Regions from separate parts of the Rossellomorea sp. GQ25 genome, predicted to be linked through region 2. Evidence: riboswitches for the same ligand, from Rfam matches in the RefSeq annotation. Region 2 holds a riboswitch; each other region holds the start of a gene.
The links. A riboswitch is a leader RNA that binds a small molecule or an ion and turns the genes downstream of it on or off. The one in region 2 is predicted to bind S-adenosylmethionine.
Positions count from the first base shown of each region.

Region 1: it holds a riboswitch for S-adenosylmethionine, as region 2 does, so the genes downstream of both, AC6CIB_RS15345 (methionine ABC transporter ATP-binding protein) here and AC6CIB_RS21330 (Na+/H+ antiporter NhaC family protein) in region 2, are expected to answer to the same signal.
Region 3: it holds a riboswitch for S-adenosylmethionine, as region 2 does, so the genes downstream of both, AC6CIB_RS12755 (methionine ABC transporter ATP-binding protein) here and AC6CIB_RS21330 (Na+/H+ antiporter NhaC family protein) in region 2, are expected to answer to the same signal.

Region 1 covers NZ_JCAXEQ010000004.1:403,278-409,207, reverse strand. The annotation lists gene AC6CIB_RS15365 (lamin tail domain-containing protein) at 1-1,150, opposite strand, end outside; gene AC6CIB_RS15360 (MgtC/SapB family protein) at 1,544-2,065, shown strand; gene AC6CIB_RS15355 (GNAT family N-acetyltransferase) at 2,169-2,636, opposite strand; gene AC6CIB_RS15350 (glycerol-3-phosphate responsive antiterminator) at 2,683-3,252, opposite strand; SAM riboswitch class I at 3,577-3,681, shown strand; gene AC6CIB_RS15345 (methionine ABC transporter ATP-binding protein) at 3,801-4,826, shown strand; gene AC6CIB_RS15340 (methionine ABC transporter permease) at 4,816-5,478, shown strand; gene AC6CIB_RS15335 (MetQ/NlpA family ABC transporter substrate-binding protein) at 5,490-5,930, shown strand, end outside.
Region 2 covers NZ_JCAXEQ010000010.1:28,536-34,465, reverse strand. The annotation lists gene cls (cardiolipin synthase) at 1-48, shown strand, start outside; gene AC6CIB_RS21345 (YpbS family protein) at 135-392, shown strand; gene AC6CIB_RS21340 (DUF2187 family protein) at 512-784, opposite strand; gene AC6CIB_RS21335 (MFS transporter) at 1,709-2,881, opposite strand; SAM riboswitch class I at 3,109-3,215, shown strand; gene AC6CIB_RS21330 (Na+/H+ antiporter NhaC family protein) at 3,300-4,616, shown strand; gene AC6CIB_RS21325 ((S)-benzoin forming benzil reductase) at 5,144-5,899, opposite strand.
Region 3 covers NZ_JCAXEQ010000003.1:389,107-395,036, reverse strand. The annotation lists gene AC6CIB_RS12765 (MetQ/NlpA family ABC transporter substrate-binding protein) at 1-586, opposite strand, end outside; gene AC6CIB_RS12760 (methionine ABC transporter permease) at 602-1,270, opposite strand; gene AC6CIB_RS12755 (methionine ABC transporter ATP-binding protein) at 1,267-2,289, opposite strand; SAM riboswitch class I at 2,440-2,546, opposite strand; gene AC6CIB_RS12750 (hypothetical protein) at 2,657-3,007, opposite strand; gene AC6CIB_RS12745 (thioredoxin family protein) at 3,285-3,602, opposite strand; gene AC6CIB_RS12740 (toprim domain-containing protein) at 3,605-3,964, opposite strand; gene AC6CIB_RS12735 (YusG family protein) at 4,146-4,382, opposite strand; gene gcvH (glycine cleavage system protein GcvH) at 5,006-5,389, opposite strand; gene AC6CIB_RS12725 (arsenate reductase family protein) at 5,516-5,872, opposite strand.

The DNA of each region.
Region 1 (5,930 bases), on a different contig from region 2:
CTGTCGGTCCTGTGAGGAGTGGTTCTGTAGCTTCCGATTCGTTTCCCACTTGATCGAGTGCCGTTACTTCGAAAGAGTACTCCCTGTTCAATTCCAGAGGGGAGACGATCAAACTCTTTTTGTCAGCGGGGACGGTCCCGTAAAGTGTCCCGTTGATGTAGACGCGGTATCCGGCAAGATCACTTTCTGTATTGGCACTCCAAAGCATCTTGACATGATCGTTGCCTGGATTTGCTTTAAATCCGGTTGGCGTGACAGGGGCTTCATTGTCCACGACCTCCTGTGGGACAGCCCGGACTTCTTTTGTTGCCGGGGATTCGTTTCCTTCAGAGTCCACAGCTGTCACCCGGAAGGTATATGCCTGCCCATTTTCCAATCCATCGATGATTGAAGTGGTCGCATCTGTAGAAGTGGTCGTTCCATCAGAGTGGTAGATCGTATAGGAAACTGCATCTTCTGAAGCTTCCCACTCAAGGGTAACCGATTGGTTGGCGGGAGTTGCAGTCAGGTTAGATGGTGTCGCAGGACCTGACACTTGATCAGGCAGTATAACGCCAGGAGTCGGTGGTTCACCGTTGCGCAGCTTCATCATCGCCTCTGAGCTGGTTGCTTGGTAATTGATACTGCGGTTTGTGATGCCATCTACTTCCCCGTCATTGATGAGCGCAGTACTTAGAATATGGTCGTCCGCATCAGCAATTCCTACCTGGCGAAGACTGCTGTCATGCAACCCTTGACCGGATGTCGTCAGATTGATTTCGTATATTTCGTCGGGAGTGAGGTACATGTCATAGTTGGAGTTGAAGTCCCATAGTGGTACATCAGGATAAGCGAATTTCTTTAACCAGAGGACCAGGGAGTCTTTCGGCTGGATGGTTTTGTCTTGGATGGGCCATCGGTTGGCCGGGCTTGAGAAGTTACTCGTGAAGTATTGGAGCTGATAGTCTTGCAGGTTGATTGCTTCTGAGGTCGTGTTATAGATTTCGACGTACTCATAGGGCTGTCCGGAACCGTCGGATTTGGTGACGATTTCCGTGATGACAAGAGGCGGGTTGGTTTCTTTCGCGTTTGCGCTGTGAGCATGAAGCATTAATAGTCCTGCGATTCCTAAAGCAAGAAGGGCTAACCTGCTAATCGATCTGTTTTTCAACTTCATTTCCTCCTTTTAAAATGTTATTTATGTATAAATGAAAAGAACCCCATGGCAATGGAGTGCACGATAATCGTACACGCGATTGACACAGGGTTCTCCTCATCTCTACCCGCTATATAATCTTACTAACTCCATCATACAATGAGCGCTTGGGGGTGGCAATGGCCATTCTAGAAAATTTAGAATTTTTAGATATATCATTGAAATGAAAGAAAGATTGGTGTATGATAAAAGGAATATTATGAGAAATGAAGCTTGGTAGGAAGAGGAGAAGAGATCACCTATGAAGCGAATTGTATGATTTTTTCACAATGGGGTGGAGAAATCAGGCATTCGTTTTGTGGCGCGGTCTCTTTTTAGTTTAAGGAGGATGGCGGAATGACGCATTACATGAATGAGGTATCGGGATTCTTCTGGCAGCATGATATCTATTTCCGGATTTTGGTCAGTGCTGTATTAGGATTCATCATTGGATGGGACAGGACATCGAAAAATAAGCCCGCTGGTTTAAAAACATATACGTATGTATCGGTGGCATGTACATTGATTACAATCGTCTCAATCGAAGGTGCGGAGATGCTCAGTCGACCGGACAGCGGAAAAGTAATGGACCCGTTTCGTCTGGCAGCGCAAATCGTATCGGGACTCGGATTCCTCGGTGCAGGAGTGATCCTGAAAGATGGGTTGCGGGTAAAAGGCCTGACTTCAGCTGCGATGATTTTTTACGTTGGGGGAATCGGAATCGGCATTGGAGCTGGATTTTATTCCATAGTTATCTTCGCAACACTGGTAACCTTCATCATTACCAAGATAGGTAATATCTTTGAAGAGAGGGATATCACGTCAGTGCGCCTCCCGTGGATCCGGAAAAAAAGAAAGACAGACGATGCAGAAAAAAAGGTGGGAACGTGAAAGTGAGCTCAACTCCAGTGTATGCAGTTCAGTTACAAAATTTAAAATCACAAATGAAAAGGCACACGAATTCCCAAGTGAATTCGTGTGCCTTTCCTTATTGTTATATCAAAATGGAAAAAGTGGGTTCATCAAAGGTCATTATATTTTCTTCTGAAAAACCAAATTTCAAATAAAATAATCTCCCTGCTTCATTTTCGGGATGAACCGTTAAATTCAAACGATTACAAGAATGATTGGTGGTTTTAATATGTCTGATGACTTCATTTAACGTTTTTGAGCCCAATCCGATTCTTTGAAATCTTTTATCTATGAAAAAATGAAACAGCCAGTAATCATCTCTACTGCCTGGTGTATAATGCAAATTGAAAAAGCCTACCATCTTATTTTGATTATAAATGCCATATGGCTCTACCATTTTTCCACCTGGTCTTATATACGCTTTAGCAAGAGCAATAGCGACGGGAGGATGAATAGATGCAACAAATTTCAGTTGTTCATCGTGGACGGATAGTTCAAGTGCTTCTCGCCAATTGTCTGCACTTATTAATTTAATACTAATATCTGACATACAACACCTCAGTTATTTTAATCTTTTTTTAACTAACCATTTTTGGTTAAAAATCCAGATTCCAGAGCTTCGGATCCCCGGAAGAAATGGCGAGGGCACCGGCTCTTAGTCCATTCAGAATATCCTGCTTATTACTGATCAGGCCACCAGCGATGATGGGTAGCGCAGTCATTGTTGTCAGTTTATCAATGACGGACGGCATGAGACCAGGAAGGACTTCAAGGGCATCCGGCTTGCAGTTCTGTGCGATATCAATTCCTTTGACAAGGGCATTGCGGTCGATAAGAAAAAGGCGCTGGATCGTCATCAAGCCTTCTTCCTTTGCATATTTGATCAGGTTGCTCCTGGTTGTAATGATGCCAGCCGGCTTCCATATTTCTGCTATGTATTTAATGGCACTCTTCGTATTGGACAACCCATCGATGAAATCAATATGTATAAACGTGGTTTTACCGGCTTCCTTCAGTTTTTTTAGATACCCGTCCATCGTAATCAAACTGCCAGTAAGGATGAACACGATGTTGGCGTTTGACTGTATGGCCTTTTCCAAGTCTTTTTCTTCCTTTATGGAAGCGATGACTTGGGATTGGACGATGTCGATTATGTTTGGTTTCATGTATTTTGCCCCTTTGAATAGTCTGAATATTGTTTTTCCTTTTAGTATAGCATAATTGTTTTGGGGGTTGAGAGGTGTAACCTTGGCTTTCTTGTAAACTACTAATGTTCACGATGAAGTAAAGTATGAAGGAAGAATCTTAGCGATTTACTTGAAAAGCGTAAAATATTCAACAACTAATTGAAGACTAGTTAAAGTGCCCAATTTGATTATGTCCTCCGTAATGTAATTTATTCAAAAACAGGATTGACAAACCAATTGAAATCCTTTACCATAACCCTAATGCTTAAACGCATTATAACTTTAACTTAATAAAGCAATATCTTCTTATCCAGAGAGGTGGAGGGACTGGCCCTGCGATACCTCGGCAACGGGTTCTTATGAATACCGTGCCAATTCCATCAAGTCATATGACTTGAAAGATGAGAAGAGTGGACATATACATATTTGTGCCTCTCTTCTTATGAAGGGGGGCACTTTTTATTTTCTGCCATGTTCTTCAAACACAGGCTTCAAGAAGAATACATAGCGAAAGGAGCAAGTCCTGTATGATCAGAGTTCAGAATGTTACGAAAGTATTCGAGACGAAGGATGGCCCATTCACCGCTTTGAAGAATGTTTCCTTCGAAGTGAAGAGGGGAGAGATTTATGGTGTGATCGGATTCAGCGGAGCGGGAAAAAGCACGCTTGTACGCTGTCTCAATTTTTTAGAGAAACCATCATCGGGTGATATTTTCATAGAGGGGCGCAGCCTGAAAGATCAGTCGGCAATCGATCTGAGGAAAGAGCGGCACCGCATCGGGATGATTTTTCAGCATTTTAATCTATTTCAATCCCGGACGGTGGCAGGGAATATCGCCTATCCTCTGAAACTTGCAAAATGGCCAAAAGAAAAAATCAGCGAGAGAGTAAAGGAATTGCTCGCGTTTGTCGGACTTGAAGATAAAGCGAAGCATTATCCGGATCAACTTTCAGGAGGGCAGAAGCAAAGAGTGGGGATAGCAAGAGCCCTGGCGACATCGCCTTCGATTCTGCTCTGCGATGAAGCAACATCCGCACTTGATCCTCAGACGACGGATTCGATTCTGAACTTATTAAAGAGAATCAACGCGGAGTATGGGATTACGATTGTGATGATCACCCACGAAATGGGGGTCATCCGGGAAATCTGTGATAAGGTCGCTGTCATGGAAAATGGAGAAATCGTTGAAGAGGGAAGCGTCTTCGATATCTTCTCCAACTCGCAGACCCCGACGACGAAAAACTTTGTGAAGAGTGTCATGAATGATCAGCTGCCGTCATCGGTTCTCGACAAATTGAATGACAGCAAAGAAGGGCGCATCTGCCGCCTCATTTTCAAGGGTGATTCGACGGGCACGCCGATCCTTTCCGAAACGGCAAAGAAATTCGATGCCCACATCAATGTGTTATTCGGCCAGATCACGGAACTCCAGGGTAAGCCGTTCGGGAATCTCATCGTACAGATCATTGGCAGCAAGAAAGAAACGGAAGAAATCCTGGATTATTGGAAGAACCGATTATTCGTAAGCGAGGTGGAGAAGCGTGCAAGTTAACTGGGAATTATTCTGGCCAAGAATTATAGAAGCGACGTGGGATACCGTGGCGATGGTGTCATTCTCCCTCCTGTTTGCAACGTTGATTGGGCTTCCCCTCGGCATCATCGTCGTGGTCACGCGGAAGGGGCACTTACTTGAAAATAAAGTCGTCTTTTCCGTATTGAGCAGCATCATCAACGTGTTCCGTTCGATCCCGTTCATCATCTTGATGGTGGCCATCATCCCCTTTACAAGATTGGTAGTGGGCACATCGATCGGAACGGCGGCAGCGGTCGTGCCGCTTGTCGTATTTGCGGCACCGTATATTGCAAGACTGGTAGAGAGCTCGCTCCTTGAAGTGGAACCGGGTGTCATTGAAGCGGCGGAGTCCATGGGGGCCGGGCCGTGGCAGATCATTTTTGGGATCCTCATTCCGGAAGCATTGAGTACATTGGTCCTGAATATCACGATCGCGACCATCGGCCTTGTCGGTGCATCGGCCATGGCCGGGGCAGTGGGAGGCGGTGGCCTCGGGGATCTGGCCATTGCTTACGGATATCAGAGATTTGAAACATCCGTCATGATCGTGACTGTCATCATTTTAATAGTGATGGTGCAGGGACTGCAGACAGCAGGGAATACATTATCAAAAATCATCAGGAGACGTTAGGAGAGAGGAATATGAAAAAATCAATCAGCCTGGCAAGTATCGCCATTCTATTAATCACCCTTATATTGAGCGGCTGCTCGGGAGACAGTGCATCCGGCTCAGGTGAAAAAGAAGTCGTTAAAGTCGGAGTGAATGGATCTGGGGTGCCGATTTGGGAGTATATGAAGGAGAAAGCAGCGAAGGAAGGGATTGAAATCGAGATTGTGGAGTTTGCCGATTACGTGAGACCGAACCAGGCGCTGGCCGATGGGGATATCGACCTGAACGCCTTCCAGACGATTTCGTATTTTGATTCTTTCGTTGAAGAACATAATCTGGACCTTGTACCGATCGGCTCGACGATCATCGCGCCAATGGGAATCTATTCGGAAACATATAAATCGGTAGAAGACTTACCGAAAGGAAGTAAAGTAGCCGTTCCTCAAGAGGCGACGAACCTTGGCCGTGCCCTT
Region 2 (5,930 bases):
ATCAAAGTGAAAGAATCAATCTCAAGGCTCCTGTCCCCTATCTTATAGAAGTGATATTCTGGCCATTGCCATGAGTGCCTGGGAGAAGGCATAATAGAGGATATAATGCGTAATTGATAGAGAGGGATGAAATCATGAGTGTACATAAAGACATTACGAAGCATTCAAGTAAACAAAATCAACTGGTACAACAATTTATGATATTGGATGAGCGTAGAGAAAGAGCAATCGATGAAGCCGTTCAGCTCTGTTTGAATGATCAGCCGTTTTTAACGGATGCCATTAATCAAGTGACGAATGAAATCAATATCCTTGCCCGTCAAGGTGTCGTTCCACAGAGAAAGCTTGTCACAATTGAAATGGTGAAGGAATATGCAGCTAAATTAAATTAATTAGGTTGTAGTTGATTCATTTCATTAACGAGTGTCAGAGTCCACATAAAAAGACCTTGATACGTCTAATCCATATTAATGGTAGGCGTGTCAGGGTCTTTTACTTTGAATTCTGGAATTTAAGCTTTTAATGCGCTATTCCACCCATCATATACAAATACAGGTTGTGTGCCAATTTCTGCCCGTTCTATGACGACATAGTTTTTATGTGACACGACGGTTTGATCGTCCGGTAAATCCAGCTTCTTCGCAACATCCTTGTCCATTTTGACAATGACCGTATTTTCTCTAAGGGTAGTAACCACCCCATTGATTACATGTTTCTTTCTTTTGAATTGAACGGTATCTCCAAGGTTTGCATTATCTTTTGAGTACACAAATGTATTTTCCATTTTAAAATCCCCTTTTCAAAAAATGTAATATGTTTCTTTTCTAGTTTTTATAATTGAAAGAATTTTCTAACAATATTATTCTAACTGGTATTTATATAATTTTCAATGAATACTTATCCTTCTTCTACCACAATTCATGTTTATCAAAACCTTTTAAGAAGACTTTTTTGTTTGCTATTCTTTCTCTCTCATTATATCTATTGGCTACTATTAGAGGCAAATCCTTCCTTTTTTATTTTTTAACAAGAATTTCTTTTCGTAAAGATTATTGTTTTTTAACATATGGTCTGCCTAGGCTCTGTCCATTAGTGTGTGCTTGATGGTGAGGGGAACCGCTCTGCTTGCAGCTAGCGTTCGGCCGAGCCTCCTCAGCTTATCCGAACGGGGTCTCGGCATGCCCGCACTTCCGCAGGAGTCTACGCAGTTCCCCTCACCATCTATAAGAGATTTACGTGACAGAGCTTAAAGGTTTGTAGAAAAAACAATGTAAGTAGAAAACAGAATTTAAAAGAAATCTTTGCTAAAATTTAGTTATTATCATTTATTTCTTTAAAAGAGACATGCTCAAAAAGTTGATTCTCGCTGCAGGTTGCTCGACTCCTGCGGGAATAGCGGGACAGTACGAAAAGCGGAAGGGTTTTGACCAGGGGCGACAAGCATAAGACGAGTTTGTCGGAAAGGCGCTTTTTGCCTTTTTGGCAGAATTGGCTTATGACCTCGAGCCCCTAAGCCCTGTAGCGGGACAGGTGAGACCCCCAGGAGCGCATCGACGAGGAGGCTCACCGCCCGCCCCGCGGAAAGCGAGCACCCTGTAGCGGAAATCAACTACTACTTTCTTCTCTAAGATAGCCACAAACCTTGCGAAAAGAACCTTTAACAAAAAAACGCCTGAAGAGAAATGTTCTCTTCAGGCACCTTGATGTATTAATAAGCGAGTGCATTCTTCTTTTCTTCTTTCATAAGAACGAAGCAAAGGAAAATACCCAATAGGGATAGGACTGCGAAGAATAAGTACACCGTGTAAATGGAGTACGTTTCATAGATAAAGCCGCCCACAAAGGTACTGAACCAATTCCCCAGTCCGTTTCCGATTGCTGAATATACCGTAACGGCTGTTGCTGTAATGTGGGAAGGCGTGATTTCTTTAATGTAGCGCAATCCGGCTGGAATGAACAAGCCAATGGCAAGACCTTGCATGACAGCCGATGAATAGACAAGCCATAGACTTGGTTCTGTAAAGTAAAAGAGCCAGCGGAGCATGGATGCAGCACCTGCCAAGGCAGCGACGGTTAATAAACCGAATTTATCAATCCATCCACCTGCGATCCTCATGAAGGGAACCTCCGATAACACTGCAATCAGGAACGCGAGACCAATTCCCGCATACGTTCCGCCTGAATCTTCAACAAATAATCCGAAATACACATTGTTTGCTAAATTCGGACCGAACACTAAGAATGTGACCGCCAAAAAGATAAGGAACTTTTTCATCGTGAATAATTCCTTCATCCCTGCCTTTAAATCGAGCTTTGCTGTCGCTCTCTCTTTCGGAAACCGGAAGGAAAGAAATCCGGATAGGACTAAACAGATAAAGAAAGAGTAAAAAATGATGGTAGGCCCGATAAATCCTTCTGAAAGTCTTCCCATCATAAAGACTGCTATACCAAAGCCCAAAGAGCCGAACAGACGGATATTTCCATAGTTATACCGGACTTTACTTGTATACTTCAAGCTGATACTATCAGAAACGGGAATGATTGCACTTTGGAAAATGGCAACTAGAATGGCCACGATAAGCAGGCCATAGTAAAAGTCCATAAACAAGTAACCGAGTGCAAAGATCCCTGCTACTAAAGAGGTTAAACCAAGAACCACGGTGGGACGATTGGTCGTGTCACTGACCATTCCCCAAATAGGCTGGAAGAAAATCATCATGATGGGACCTACAGACATGATCGTTCCAATCTGATAACCATTTAACCCCACGCTTTCGCTCAAATACACACTGAGTAAGGGATATAAACTACCAACACCGAAGAACGTTAATAAATAAAATCCTTGTAAGGTGAAAATTTGATTTCGTACAGTTCTTTCCACTACCGTATCCTCCAAGATGTTTTTTGTCTTCCTTATAGTAGACCTTGAACGTTCAATTGTCTATGAGTTTATGCCTTATTATGGATAAAGTCATGCTTTTGTTGTTGGTAAGGGAGGAAATAGGCTGATGTCCGTATCATGCAAACAGAAAAATTTCCCGATTGACTTTTTTGAGTAAACCCTTTAAAGTATGGAAGTATATTTTAAATCAACTAAATACGATATTCTTCTTATCCAGAGAGACGGAGGGACTGGCCCTGCGATGTCTCGGCAGCGGACTCAGGTTTTGAGTGCTGTGCCACATCCAGCAAGCGAAATGCTTGAAAGATAAGAGGAGTGTTTCGTTCTTTTGAAACCTCTTCTTATTCCGGAAGAGGTTTTTGTATTTTAGTAAATTGGACGACTAAGGAGTGTTAGAATGAATCAAGAAAGAGGAAATCTATTGGCGTTACTGCCTTTGATCATATTTGTTTCTCTGTTCCTTGGAGCAGGCATCATTTCAGGAGACTTTTATGCCTTTCCTGTACTAGTATCGATTATCATTGCATCTGTTGTAGGTCTGTTGATGAATCGAAAAGAGACGTTAACGGCTAAGATTGAGCGTTTTGCTAAAGGATCCGGGCATCCTGATATCATGATCATGGTCTTTATCTTCCTGTTGGCGGGAGCGTTTTCCGGAGTAGCTGAAAAGATGGGAGCCGTTGATTCAACTGTAAACTTTGCCCTTTCAGTACTGCCTGGTAACTTGATCATTGTGGGATTATTTATTATTGCTGCTTTCATTTCATTATCAATGGGTACATCCATGGGGACGATCGCAGCACTCGCGCCAATCGGTGTCGGGATTAGTTCAGGGACAGATATTTCTTTGCCCCTTGCCATGGCAACTGTCATTGGAGGAGCGATGTTCGGAGATAACTTATCATTCATTTCAGATACGACCATTGCAGCTGTTCGTACACAGAAAACGGAAATGAAAGATAAATTTAAAGTCAACTTTTTTATTGTATTACCTGCTGCGATCATGACAATGGTGATTCTCCTTGTTCTTACTATGGGGAATCAATCGACTGTCGGAGCAGAAAGCTTTAATTGGATTAAAATTCTGCCTTACCTTGGAGTTATCATCGGTGCTCTTGCAGGATTAAATGTGTTTGTAGTTTTGTTAGGCGGAATTGTTTTAGCTGGAATCATTGGATTCATAGATGGAAGCTTTACTCCAGCCAGTTATTTCGGTAGTGTGGCCGATGGAATGACTGGAATGGCAGAGATTGTGATCCTTTCCGTGCTGATTGGCGGGGTTGTCGAACTCATCCGTCATAACGGTGGGATTCAGGCTTTACTTTATCACGCTACACGTAAAATCAAGTCTCCTCAGGGAGCGCAGCTTGCTACTGCAGGATTAGTGAGTTCTACTAACCTTTGCACAGCAAACAACACGATTTCAATCATTATTGCCGGTCCACTTGCCAAATCGATTAGTGAAAACTATGGGGTAGATGCCCGTAAAACAGCCAGTATCCTTGATATTTTCTCTTGTTCGATTCAAGGGTTAATCCCTTACGGAGCACAGGTCCTGTTAGTGGCTGAAGTAGCAGGCATTTCACCGACCAGCATCATCCCATATGCCTTCTACCCGATCTTGATTGCTGTTTGCGGGCTGATTGCCATTCGATTTGCACTACCGAAATTCACACGTAAATCAGCACCTGAAGCAAACCCGGTTCGATCTTAATAGATAATTTAGAGAGACAAATCCTTTGGGGTTTGTCTCTTTTTTTTTGATAAAGACTGTTTTCGTAAACTTTGTTACTAAGCGAGTAGTGGTTGATTTCCGCTACAGGATGCTCACTTTCCGCGGGGCGGGAGTCGAGCACCTGCAGCGAGAATCAACTTCATAGTCTACCATTTGCTTTTACAAACAATCCCTTAGAAAAAAGACTTGGTAAAATATAGTTATTAAAAATTGTGATTTACGTAAAGCAACATAATAATATACGAAAAGACTATGCGAATTTTTTTTCGTATTTATCCATCCGTAGAATCTTTCAGTGTTGTTTGTTAAAAGTGCTCCACATAATTAACATTTTCCCCTTAATAAACCTCGATTCTGCCCGTCAAACCTCAGTAGTAGGTCCATTTTATTTCTGTTGTGCCACTTTCGAGCTAACTCGTGCCACTTTTGCAGTTTATTGTGCCAAATTGTGAACACCACTAATCATTATTGTTTATCACCACGATTTTTTCATCTGCTTTCTTTTTTTACAACAAATCATTTACATGATAAAGCTTACCACTTTCAATTTCACTTTCTGTTACAAGTCTAACGAGTGCATTTGCCACCGTATCTGTTTCACGAAGCATTCCTTCATCTTTGTAGCGCTGAAAGGATTCGACATCGGCAAAGGCTTCTTTAGAGGAGGAACGGATTTCTCCTTGCATGTCCGTATCCATGACACCTGGGCTGAAGGCAATCACTTGATGTCGGCTATGCTTTTTAGAAAGCTCTAAGCTCACGGTTTCCGTCAGCATGTTCACACCTGCTTTGGTTGCGCAGTACGTACTCCATCCGTGAACAGGACGACTTCCTGCTCCTGAGCTGATATTGATCATGATCATCTTCGAATTAGACCCCCGGGCTGCTTTTATCATCTCATTGGTAACGATCATGGGAGAAAGTAAATTCACATGCACACTTGTTTCAAGAGCTTGATTTTCTACTTCACCGGACGGATTGATTGGTGTCACCACACCGGCATTTTGGACAATATAGACTCTGCCCGGTTGATATCCAAATACTTTTGCTCCCACTTCACGGAAGACCGCTTCTGTTTCTCCTGATAGTGCAAGATCGCATGGAAAGAAGTCATACGATACCTCTTTTTCCCCGGCAAGCTTTTGCAGTCTTTCATTATCTGACCTGGAAACATTGATCAAACCTATGCCTTTTTCGATAAATAGCTTGGCAATCGACTCGCCTAAGCCTCTTGTTGCTCCCGTCACAATAGCATAATCCATATGGAATCATCTCCTTCTTACCTTCTGATTA
Region 3 (5,930 bases), on a different contig from region 2:
CTTCGTTTTCATACATTTGTGGAAGAAGAGCTGCTTCGTACTCATAATCGAATTGGATGTTTCTGGGGTTTTCTTTGATGTCTTCAATTTGTGCTTGCGTATTTTCCACCCCATCCTTTAAAGTGATGAGACCTTTTTTCTCTAATAATGTAAGGATACGTCCATGGTCCGATACAGAGTTACTCATTAAGATCGTAGCGCCTTCAGGAAGCTCCTCGAGAGATTTGTATTTTTTAGAATAAACACCGATTGGCTCAATATGAATTCCGCCTGCATTGACAAAATCATATTCATTTTCCTTCATTTGCAAGTCCATATAAGGTGTGGTCTGGAAATAGTTCGCATCTATATCTCCATTATCCAGATCTTTATTGGGGAGGATATAGTCTTGATACGTTTCAATTTGTAAGTCGATCCCTTTTTCTTCCAAGACAGGCTTCACTTGTTCAAGGATTTCAGCGTGTGGAATATTAGATGCACCTACCACCAATTCCTTTTCGTCATTTCCCGAACCTGAATCACTCCCACATGCTGCTAATCCAAAAATACTTGTTGCTGTTATAACTCCTGCTACCCATTTTTTCATTTAATTTCTCTCCTTTTATCGTTTATCTAATTTATTTGTAAAAAAATCACCCAGTATCTGAATCGCAAACACAATGAGTAAAATCATTATGGTTGCGGCGATCGTCACGTCTTCCCTGCTTCGTTGAAAGCCATCTAAATAAGCTAGGTTACCAAGTCCTCCAGCTCCGATGACCCCGGCCATTGCCGTGTATCCAACAAGGGCGATGGCTGTCACCGTAATCCCTGAAATCAAAGCAGGCATTGATTCTGGTATCAGTACTTTCCATATAATTGTGCTAGTCTTTGCCCCCATTGCTTTCGCGGCTTCGATGACGCCTTTGTTCACTTCTCTTAAAGCAATTTCTACCATGCGGGCGTAAAACGGAGCAGCTCCGATAATCAGTGCCGGCAGAGCTGCATTCGCTCCACGTATTGTGTCCAATAGTAACTTGGTGAATGGAATTAACAACACGATCAAAATAATGAAGGGAATGGATCTGAACACATTTACGACTGCACTTGTAATCGTATATGTCAGTTTGTTATCCCATAGATTTCCCTTTGAAGTAAGGAAGAGCAAAATCCCAAGGATCATTCCGAGTACAAAGGTAATCAATACAGACATCCCGGTCATATACAGGGTTTCGAGGGTTGCTTCCCACATCTTCTCCCAATCAACATTTGGAAATAAATTTTCAATCATCCTCTCAACACCTCCACTTGAACCAGTTGCTCTTCAGCAAACGCCAATGCATCTTTAATGGTTTGTTCATCCCCATCAAGGTGAACAAATAACGTTCCATAGGCACCTTTTTGGGTTTGGGAGATTTGTCCTTGTAGGATGTTTACTTCTAAGTCAAACTTTCTTATCAGCGCGGTGATGAGCGGCTGCTCAGTTGATTCACCTACAAAAGTAAATTTCAGCATTTTTCCATTAGGATATTGCGTCAATAGGTGATCAATGGTTTCACCCGTTTCCTTTACTTGGGAGACTTCTCTTACGAAACGCTTTGTAACTTGCTCTTTTGGATTTCGGAACACTTCCAATACATCCCCGAGTTCCACGACTTTTCCCTGTTCCATGACTGCGACACGGTGACAGATCTTCTGAATCACGTGCATTTCATGAGTGATCAGGACAATCGTCAGCCCTAAGCGTTTATTAATATCCACCAATAAATCAAGGATGGAATCGGTTGTTTGTGGATCTAAAGCGGAAGTAGCTTCATCACATAGAAGGACATCGGGATTGTTAGCAAGCGACCTCGCAATCCCCACTCGTTGTTTCTGTCCGCCGCTCAGTTGAGACGGATAGGCACCTCCTCTGCCTTCCAAGCCTACAAGCTTCAATAATTCATTGGCTCTATGGACTCTCTCTTTCTTTGAAACGCCAGCAATTTCTAATGGGAACTGTATATTTTCTAATACAGTACGAGACCAGAGGAGATTAAAGTGTTGAAAGATCATGCCTATTGACCGTCTTGCTTCCCGAAGCTTTTTACCCTTTACTTGGGAAACGATTTGACCATTCACGTCCACTATTCCATCTGTAGGAACTTCGAGACCATTGAGCATGCGAATCAGCGTACTCTTACCTGCTCCACTATAGCCAATCACTCCAAAAATTTCCCCTTGGGCAATATCAATATCGACCCCATCAACGGCTGAGATCGGACCCGATTTGGATTGATATATTTTCTTCACATCTGAAATGGTAATCATGTTGTATTCCACCTTCTTTCGGAGTAAAACGAGCTGTTTAATCAGAATTATTGTTGTATTCACCTGATGTTTCCTGCTCCTTTTTCTGAAGCAATAAAAAATGCCTTCCTGCGATAAGCAGAAAGGCATAATCATATAGGACTATCCTTTCTCTCATCTTTCAAAGCAAATGCTTTGAGTGAATTGGCACCATTTCAATTTTCATTGACGGTTGCCGGGCTTCAAAGGGCACGTCCCTCCACCTCTCTTAATAAGAGTAAAGTATATTATTTAATTATTTGGAATAGTTAAAGACTCTGAAAATTTGCTACAAGAGAGATTCTATCACCTGATTTAGAGTGTGTCAATTATTTTTTCAGCTTGATGTTTAGACTTCAACCGGCTCTTTTTCTCTGGATCTCGTTAGCCAAAGGACCGACTCCACAAATAATAGCGGACGATACCCTCCCCTTATTTCCAGGGCTCCGTCCTCAATCAGTTGAGACAACCGTTCTTCCCCTGTGAGTAGAGAAACCACTGTGTCCTCCATTCCTTCAATGACGAAGTGAGCATCACCACTTATATCATCTAATACAGCGCACCTCTTACTCGAAATAATAATGCCGTACACGTCACTTCCACAATCAAAATGAAGAATAAATGGGGCGTCTGGAAATAAGAGTCGTAAGTGATATCTTGAATGACACTGATCTACTAATTCCTCTAAATATATTCTCATGAGTACCCTCCCAGTGAAACTTCTATATAATAACAATTCCACTTTTAGGTATTTTCCCCTTCAATACTTTCTCGACATGTTTTGAACCGATCCATCTAATTTGTCGAACAGTAAGAATTTGGATAATTTCTGGTCAAAAAATGATGTCATTCGCAACATTTCCCGAGAAATATGTCTTCGTTTGTAGAAAGAAAATCGTTCTATAATTGGATTTATGAGGAAATAGGTGAAATCAGACAAATAAAAAAGACCTTCTCCCAAAAGGTCTCTTATCCCTCTAACTATCCGCGGTCTCATTTAGGGTTTCATATAAAAATGGCACGGATTGAAAGGCATAAACCCTTTCCTTTTCGACGCCATCCTTAAATAAAAGTAGGCAGGGTACACTTTCGATGGATTGCTCTTCTGCAAATTGGGGCAAGTAATTCAAGTTGGCCTTCGAAAAATGAAAGGATTGTGGAAGCTTCTCCACTACGTCAATCATCTTGCTTGCAACCTGACAGGTACCACACATCGGTGTATAAAGATAAACAGCTTCGAACGCATGGTCTTCAATCGATTGTTTTAAAGTTCCGGTACTACTTACCTCAATCAAAACTAGATCATCCTTTTTCCTAGAAATTCTTTATGAACGTCGATATTGGCTCCAATAAGCACTGACGCGAGGTGATACTCCGGAGCTGCGGCCACTTCCTTGTACATACGATCAATATACAAATGTTCAGCTTCAGGAAACTCACGTTTAAATTGCTTGCGTAGTTTTTCACCTGCATCATCAGCATCTACTAATATATAGACATCCCTTTCCAATAAAGCGTCAATGAGTTCGTCCATTTTCGTAATGCTAATGGTCCCGTTTGTGCAAATAATTTCAATCGGTTCTTTAATGATATCTTTTACTTTTCGTTTGTCAGTTGTTCCTTCGACAATGATTACTTTTTCGTCAAGTTCCATCATGATCATCACCTTATCTTTCATAAATAAGATTACGATAGTATATTCAAATAACAAGAGATGATGTCCACTTTCTACTTATATTTTCTCATGTTTATAAAAAAAAGTGCAAGTGGCTTGCCTAAACCATCTACTTATACGAATGGTGCCAGATTCATTAATGAATCTGGCACCACGAGCCTCTCTAACACCAGCCACCCTCATCACAATCGGTGTATCTTGCTTGATCGCCTTCTGTGGATGTGTAGCTTTGATAAATTTTATTTTCTTTTGCTTCAAAGTTCGGCTCCATGGTTATTCCGTCAAGAGGCAAAGCCATTCTCCCGATTGGCTGATTATCCAAATATAGTTCTACTTCACCATCTCTAAGTTTTCCTGTCACTCTATTGGTTACATCTAATTTCTTAGGCTCAAGTACCATTTGTGTTCATCCTTTCTCGGTGAAAGGCTCTTTTCGCAAATGTTGCTATTTAACAGAAGAAAGTAATAGTTGATTTCCGCTACAGGATGCTCGCTTTCCGCGGGGCGGGCGGTGAGCCTCCTCGTCGCTGCGCTCCTGCGGGGTCTCACCTGTCCCGCTATTCCCGCAGGAGTCGAGCACCTTCCGCTCCAATCAACTTTCCCAGCATGAAGTTTTTCTATTATATAAATTTTTCAGAAGACAAACTCTTTTAAAGAGTGCAGCGGTGGATTTTCTCTCTTAAGGACTAGAAATTCTGCTTTCTTTAGATTTTTTTGTCCAATAAGCTCTGTCAAGCAAGTTTCTTAAAGGTGGTGATGGGAACTGCGTAGACTCCTGCGGAAAAACAGGCGTGCCGAGACCCCGTTCGGCTAAGCCGGGGAGAATATCGGCCGTACGCTAGCTGCAAGTGAAGCGGTTCCCCTCACCATCTAACACTCACTGGTTGACAGAGCCCTGGCAGAACTTATGTTACAAAACAACATACTTTGCAAAAAGAGCCTTGTGAAAAAACGTCTACTCATATGGTACCCAAAATAAAAAACAAAACACCTTGAGAAATTCTCAAGGTGCTACTGAAGAAATTATCCTTCATTAATCATTTCGTCATACTGTTCAGCTGTCATAAGCTTGTCTACTTCTCCAGCATCTGAAGGTTCAACAACGATCATCCATGCTTTTTCGTAAGGTGATTCGTTCACGAATTCAGGGCTATCAGATAGCTCTTCATTCACTTCTACCACTTTACCCGATACAGGCGCATATAGCTCTGAAACGGTTTTAACCGATTCAACACTACCGAATGGCTCGTCCGCTTTAATCTCATCTCCAACCTCTGGTAACTCAACGAATACGATATCGCCCAGCTCAGATTGTGCAAATGATGTGATTCCTACGCGTACATTTTCACCTTCAACTTTGACCCACTCATGTTCTTCTGAATAACGAAGTTCTTTCGGTGTACTCATTCCTATCCCTCCAAATGCTAGTTATACAACCTAATATTGACACACTTTTCATTGAAAAAGCAAGAAAACTAAGCGTGAATAAGGAAACTTTTTCATTGTCCATGATTTGGTAATCATAGACCTCTTTTACTTCCAGGTTTCTTCAAAGGTTTCTTCCTTGAAACCAACTGTCACCTTGTTTCCATCTGCTGTAATTGGACGCTTGATCAGCATCCCGTCTGTGGAAAGGATTTCTAATAATTCCTCATCAGAAGCTGAGTTTACTTTATCTTTCAATCCTAGTTCACGATACTTTTTACCACTTGTATTGAAGAACTTTTTAAGAGGTAAATCACTCTTTTCATATAGGCTTTTAAGCTCGTCTTTAGACGGTGGGTTTTGGACAATATGTATTTCATTCATTGCTATATCTTGATCTTCAAGCCACTTCTTTGCTTTCCGGCACGTACCACACTTTGGATAAGAATAAAAAGTCAACGACATCATTCCACCACCTTTCATTATGATCTGGATGAAGCAAGGCTCCATCCAGCATTCTGTA